DNA from 2 places in the Streptomyces sp. NPDC090741 genome. Region 1 is predicted to be linked to the other one. Evidence: riboswitches for the same ligand, from Rfam matches in the RefSeq annotation. Region 1 holds a riboswitch; the other holds the start of a gene.
The links. Region 1 has a riboswitch for thiamine pyrophosphate ahead of ACIQU4_RS00365 (thiamine ABC transporter substrate binding subunit). Riboswitches for the same ligand answer to the same signal wherever they lie in the genome.
Positions count from the first base shown of each region.

Region 2: linked by a shared signal. The riboswitch ahead of thiO (glycine oxidase ThiO) and the one ahead of ACIQU4_RS00365 (thiamine ABC transporter substrate binding subunit) in region 1 are both predicted to bind thiamine pyrophosphate.

Region 1 covers NZ_JBIVXF010000001.1:87,122-90,501, forward strand. Annotated here, with positions in the region: gene ACIQU4_RS00360 (ABC transporter permease) at 1-33, opposite strand, end outside; gene ACIQU4_RS00365 (thiamine ABC transporter substrate binding subunit) at 93-1,196, opposite strand; TPP riboswitch at 1,285-1,391, opposite strand; gene rlmN (23S rRNA (adenine(2503)-C(2))-methyltransferase RlmN) at 1,418-2,530, opposite strand; gene ACIQU4_RS00375 (phosphatidate cytidylyltransferase) at 2,691-3,380, opposite strand, start outside.
Region 2 covers NZ_JBIVXF010000009.1:90,200-93,579, forward strand. Annotated here, with positions in the region: gene ACIQU4_RS24085 (thiazole synthase) at 1-273, opposite strand, end outside; gene thiS (sulfur carrier protein ThiS) at 279-479, opposite strand; gene thiO (glycine oxidase ThiO) at 476-1,729, opposite strand; TPP riboswitch at 1,727-1,839, opposite strand; gene ACIQU4_RS24100 (NAD(P)/FAD-dependent oxidoreductase) at 1,944-3,164, shown strand; gene ACIQU4_RS24105 (Rv2175c family DNA-binding protein) at 3,256-3,380, shown strand, end outside.

The DNA of each region.
Region 1 (3,380 bases):
GAACAGCCCGAAGAAGGCGAGGGGTACGGCCATCAGCAGGAGCCTGACAGCCGTACCGCGCGCGCTCTCCTTCACGGGAGTGCTCTCGCGTCCTACTTCACGACGAGCGAGGACCATGCCTTGACCCACTGCTCACGGTTCTTGGCGATGGTCTCGGGAGCCACGTTTTCCGGCTTCTCGATGACCACGCCGTGCTTCGTGAACAGCTCCGGCAGCTTCGCGTCCTTGACCACCGGGTTCACGAACATCTGGAGCGGCATGTCCTCCTGGAACTTCTTGCTCACCAGGAAGTCGAGGAGCGCCTTGCCGCCCTCCTCGTTCTTCGCGCCCTTGAGCAGGCCCGCGAACTCGACCTGTCGGAAGCAGGTGCCGGTGGCCACGCCCGTGGGGGCCTCGGCCGGCTGCGGCTCCCCGTACAGGACCTCGACCGGCGGGCTGGAGGCGTACGAGACGACCAGCGGCCGGTCGCCCTTGGCCTTCTTGCCGCCCGCGGAGCCGGAGAAGCGCTCGTTGTAGGCCTGCTCCCAGCCGTCGACGACCTCGACGCCGTTGGCCTTGAGCTTGCTCCAGTAGTCCTTCCAGCCCTCGTCCCCATACTTGCCGACGGAGGCGAGCAGGAAGCCGAGGCCCGGCGAGGAGGTCGCCGCGTTCTCGGTGACCAGCAGGTTCTTGTACTCGGGCTTGACCAGGTCGTCCAGCGTCTGCGGCGGGGCGAGCTTCTTGTCGGCGAAGTACGCCTTGTCGTAGTTGACGCAGATGTCGCCGGAGTCGATCGGGGTGACCCGGTGCTCCTTGTCGAGCACGTATTCGGGCTTCACGTCGGCCAGGCCCTTGACCTCGTACGGCGTGAAGATCCCGTTGTCGAGGGCGCGCGAGAGGAGCGTGTTGTCCACACCGAAGAAGACGTCACCGCGCGGGGAGCCCTTGGTGAGGATCTCCTGGTTGAGGGCGGCGCCCGCGTCCCCGGACTTCAGGACCTTGACGGTGTAGCCGCTCTGCTGCTCGAACTCCTTGAGGACCGTGTCGGTCACGTTGAAGGAGTCGTGCGAGACGAGCGTGACCGTCTTGGACTTCGGCGCCTCGCTCGCCCCGGCCGCGGACTCGTCCTTGGCCTTGCCGCCGCCGCACGCGGCGAGCGTGCTGACACCGAGGGCTGCGGCCAGCGCCGCACCCGCGATCTTCCTGGTGGTGCTCACGGAACATTCCTCCTGGGTTGACCAGGAGAAGACGCGGCCCTGCCCGGGCGCTCTCGTGGAGCGGAGCGCCCGGGCAGGGCGCAACAGCTTGAGGTGGTGACCGAACTTCCTACCCAGAATGACCTGGGCAAGGTTCAGAGGGTCTGCGGCGTGTTGCCGCACTCTCAGCGCTGTGGCGCTCCCCTGTCGGAATATGAATATGCAGATGTATGCCGGTCAGCCTACCGCTCGCTCGCGGCGAGCTGACCGCAGGCGCCGTCGATCTCCTGGCCGCGGGTGTCCCGTACGGTCACCGGCACGCCGTGGCGGGCGATGGCCTCCACGAAGGCCTTCTCGTCCTCGGGACGCGAGGCGGTCCACTTCGAGCCCGGCGTCGGGTTCAGCGGGATCAGGTTGACGTGGACGCGCTTGCCCTTGAGCAGCCGGCCGAGGAGGTCGCCGCGCCAGGCCTGGTCGTTGATGTCGCGGATCAGGGCGTACTCGATGGAGATCCGGCGGCCGGACTTCTCGGCGTACTCCCAGGCCGCGTCGAGGACCTCGCGGACCTTCCAGCGGGTGTTCACGGGGACGAGGGTGTCGCGCAGCTCGTCGTCCGGCGCGTGCAGCGAGACCGCGAGGCGGCACTTGAAGCCCTCGTCGGCGAAGCGCAGCATCGCCGGGACGAGGCCGACGGTGGAGACGGTGATGCCGCGCTGCGACAGGCCCAGGCCGTCGGGCTCGGGGTCGGTGAGGCGGCGGATGGCGCCGACGACCCGCTTGTAGTTGGCCAGCGGCTCGCCCATGCCCATGAAGACGATGTTGGACAGCCGGGCAGGGCCGCCGGGGACCTCGCCGTCGCGCAGCGCGCGCATGCCGTCGACGATCTGGTGGACGATCTCGGCGGTGGACAGGTTGCGGTCCAGGCCCGCCTGGCCGGTGGCGCAGAACGGGCAGTTCATGCCGCAGCCGGCCTGCGAGGAGATGCACATGGTGACCCGGTCGGGGTAGCGCATCAGCACGGACTCGACGAGCGTGCCGTCGTGCAGCTTCCACAGGGTCTTGCGCGTGGTGTCGTCGTCGCACGAGATGTGCCGGATGACGTTCATCAGGTCGGGCAGCAGCTCCTGCTGGAGCTTCTCCCGCGAGCCCGCCGGGATGTCGGTCCACTCGGCCGGGTCGTGCGCGTACCGGGCGAAGTAGTGCTGCGAGAGCTGCTTGGCCCGGAAGGGCTTCTCGCCGATCGCGGCGACCGCCTCGCGACGCTCCTCGGGCGTGAGGTCGGCGAGATGCCGGGGCGGCTTCTTGGCCCCGCGAGGGGCGACGAAGGTGAGCTCTCCCGGGACAGGGCGGGCCATGGCTGGTACTCCTCGTAAGACGAAAGGCGCGCCGCAGAAGCAGCGCGCCCTTCAAGAGTAACCGCCCGGACCCACCCGAAGCCTTCGTACGTACGTCGTACCAGCTCAGCGGGGCTGCCCTGGTGAACCGCCCGCCGGTCGGAAGCCGCGGGACCCGGTTTCAGCCGGTGCCGACGAAGGCGGCGAGCAGCAGCCACACCACCGGGGCGGTCGGCAGCAGGGAGTCGAGCCGGTCCATGATGCCGCCGTGGCCCGGGAGGAGCGTGCCCATGTCCTTGATGCCCAGGTCCCGCTTGATCATCGACTCACCGAGGTCGCCCAGCGTGGCGCTGACCGCGACCGCGAGACCGAGCAGCAGGCCCTGCCACCAGACGCCCCCGTCGATCAGGAACTCCATGCAGAGCGCGCCGGCCGCCATCGCGAAGGCCACCGCGCCGAACAGCCCCTCGCGGGTCTTGCCGGGGCTGATGCGCGGCGCCAGCTTGGTCTTGCCGAAGCGCCAGCCCACCGCGTACGCCCCGGTGTCGCTGACCACGGTCAGCAGCAGGAACGTGACCACGCGCTCCGGCCCGTCGTCGGCGGTGAGGAGCATCGCGACGAAGGTGGCCAGGAAGGGCACGTAGAACGCCGCGAAGACGCCCGCCGTGACGTCCTTGAGGTAGTCCTCGGGCGGTTCGGTCATCCGCCAGACCAGGACCGCCAGCGCGGTCAGGGCCATGGCCACCCAGGCGCCCTCGGCCCCCCGGACGTACCCGGCGATGACCATGGCGGCGCCGCCGACCGCGAGCGGGACGAGCGGGGCCTTGATGCCCTTCTTCTCCTGGAGCCGGGAGGTGAGCTCCCACAGGCC
Region 2 (3,380 bases), on a different contig from region 1:
CGCCTCCCGCGCGAGGCGCGCCGTCAGCACCGCCTCGCCCGCCGTGAAGCACCCGGCGGTGTTCGGCAGCACCGCGATCCCCAGCCGGGTCAGCACCGACAGGACCGAGCCCTGGACCGTCGGGTCCAGCCGCCGCATCGCCACCGTCGTGAGCTCCGTACCGGACGCGATCAGCGCCCGTTCCAGGACGTCCAGGCTCGGCGCCCCGCCCGTCCCCATGATCAGACGGGACGAGAAGGTCCGGCCGCCCAGTACGAAAGCGTCGTCCGCCATCGCGCTCAGCCTCCCTGTACCGCGGTGAGGACCTCGACCCGGTCGCCCTCGCCGACCGGCGTGAGCGGCCACTGCCCGCGCGGGACCACGGTCTCGTTCAGTGCGGCCGCGACGCCGGACGGCGCCGCGGTCAGGGTGGCGACCACCGCGTCGAGCGTGGTGCCGGCCGCGATGTCGCGCGGCTCGCCGTTGACGGAGATGGTCATGCGTACGACTCCTGACGTGCGGCGGAGAACCGGCGCGGGGTGAACGGTCGGGCGATCTCCGGCAGCGTGCCGGTGGTCAGCAGCTCCGCCATCACGTCGCCGGTGAGCGGGGTCAGCAGCACCCCGTTGCGGTAGTGCCCGGTGGCCAGGTGCAGGCCGGGCAGGTCGGTCGGGCCGAGCAGCGGGGCGTTGTCCGGGGACCCGGGCCGCAGTCCGGCCCGGGTCTCGGTCAGCGGCAGTTCGGTGATGCCGGGCACCAACTCGTGCGCATCGCGCAGGAGCTCGTACACCCCGCCGGCAGTGACCGTGGTGTCCCAGCCGAGTTCCTCGCTGGTGGCCCCGATGACGAGCTCGCCGTTCTCGCGCGGCACCAGGTACACGTGGCTGCCGCGGACCACCGCCCGTACCGTCCGCGACAGGAACGGCGCGTATGCCGCCGGCACCGCGAGCCGCAGCACCTGCCCCTTCACCGGCCGTACCGGAGGCAGCACCTGCGCCGGTACGCCGGCCAGCCGGCCGCTGAGCGAGCCCGCGGCCAGGACCACCTGGTCGGCGCGCAGCTCCGTACCGTCGTCGAGCCGTGCGCCGACGGCTCGGTCGGCGGCGGTCAGCAGCCGTTCCGCGGCCGTCCGGCGGATCTCCACGCCGGCGCCCTCGCAGGCGGCCAGCAGCGCGGCCGCCAGCCGGCGCGGATCGACCTGGTGGTCGCCGTCCACGCGCAGCCCGCCCCGCACGCCGGGAGCCAGCATCGGCTCCAGGCGGCGGCACTCGCGGCCGGTGAGCCATTCGGACTCCAGACCGCAGCGGCGCTGGAGGGCGTGCAGTTCGCGCAGGTGCAGCCGGTCGTCGGCGTCGAGGGCCACGGCGAGGGTGCCGCAGGCGCGGTAGCCGATGTCCATCCCGCCGCTGGCCTCGGCCAGCTCGGCGGCGAACTCGGGGTAGCGGGCGGCCGAGGCGACGTTGAGGCCCAGCAGGGTCTCCTCGCCGTAGTGCAGCTCCGTGACGGCGGCGAGCATGCCGGCCGCGACCTGTGCGGCGCCGCCGCCGGGCGCCGGATCGGCGAGTACGGTCCGCAGCCCGCGCCGGGCCGCCCGCCAGGCGGTGACCAGGCCGATGATCCCGCCCCCGATGACGAGGACGTCGGATCCCGTGGCCCCTGTGGACCTCGTGGCCCGTGTGGCCGCTGTGGACCCTGTGGACCCTGTGGACCCTGGGGATCCCGCTTCGGATCCCTTCCGAGATGAGTGCATGGGCGTCCAGCCCCTCCCTTCGCCGGCATGACCCGGATCAGGTTCGTACGGTCGGAGGCCGCTCAGCCTCCCTCTCAGCCCGGTCCGCCCGGACTCCCGCGATAGGTACGGGCGCCAGCCTAACCCCGGCGCCGGGGGCGGGTAAGGCTGCCTCCCCGGCCGCCGCGCCGGGCCGCTGTTCCTGACGAAGCGTCAGATCGCTAGGGTGGGCGGTGTGAGCGAGCAGACGGAACAGACTCAGAGCGGCGTCGTCATCGTCGGCGCCGGAATGGCCGGGGTGCAGACCGCGGTCGCGCTGCGGGAGCAGGGGTGGCGCGGTCCCGTGACCCTGCTGGGCGCCGAGCCCCACCAGCCCTACGACCGGCCGCCGCTGTCGAAGGCGGTGCTGCTCGGCAAGGCCGAGGACTCCGCGTTCGACGTGGACTTCGAGGGGCTCGGCGTCGTGCTCCGGCTAGGGGTGGAGGTCACCGGGCTGCGGGCCGCCGAGCGCGAGCTGGACACCGAGGCGGGGCCGGTCCCGTACGAGGTGCTCGTCCTGGCGACCGGCGCCGAACCGCTGACCCTGCCCGGGTCCGAGGGCGTCCAAGGCGTGCACCTGCTGCGCACCCTGGACGACGCGGCCCGGCTGCGGCCGGTGCTGGCCCGGACCCCGGCGACCGTGGTGGTCGGGGCGGGCTGGATCGGCGCCGAGTTCGCCACCGCGGCGCGCACGGCGGGCTGCGCGGTGACGGTGGTCGAGGCGGCGGACCGGGTGCTGGCCGGGGCGCTGCCCGCGGAGGTCGCGGCCCCCATGGCCCACTGGTACGAGGAGGCCGGGGCCGCCCTGCTGACCGGGGCCAGGGTCTCCTCGGTGGAGTCCGGGCGGGTCCTGCTCGCGGACGGGCGGGAGCTGCCCGCGGGCGCGGTGGTGGTGGGCATCGGGGCCCGGCCGGCGACCCGGTGGCTGGCGGACTCGGGGGTCGAGCTCGGGCCGGACGGCGCGGTCGTGGCGGACGAGTACCTGCGCACCTCCCTGCCCGGGGTGTACGCGGTCGGCGACTGCGCGTCGTTCCCGTCGGCCCGCTACGGGGCGCGGCTGCTGGTGCACCACTGGGACAACGCCCTGCAGGGGCCGCGGGTGGTCGCGGCGAACATCGTGGCGGGGACCGCGGCGCAGGTCTACGACCCGGTGCCGTACTTCTGGTCGGAGCAGTTCGGGCGCTTCGTGCAGTACGCGGGGCACCACGCGGGCGCCGACGAGCTGCTGTGGCGCGGGGACCCCGCCGAGGCGGCGTGGTCGGTGTGCTGGCTCCGGGACGGGGCGCTGGCCGCGGTCCTGGCGGTGGGCCGGCCGCGCGACCTGGCGCAGGGGCGGAAGCTGATCGAGACGGGGGCCCCGGTGGATCCGGCCAAGGTCGCCGATCCCGCGGTCCCGCTGAAATCGGCGCTGGTCTAGCACCGTACGAGCCGGGTGCGGAGGAGGTCCGGGGGCCCGGACGGGTCGGCTCGGGTACCGGGTGTCGGTCCGAGGTGGCAGGCTTGTCCCCGTGACCGAGATTGACGCAAAGATCGATGCCCTTGTCCCCGCCTGGCTGTACGTCCCCGACATCGCCGAGATGCTCGACATCGAAGTGACCCGGGTCCGCCAGCTGGTCAAGGAAGGTCAGCTGAT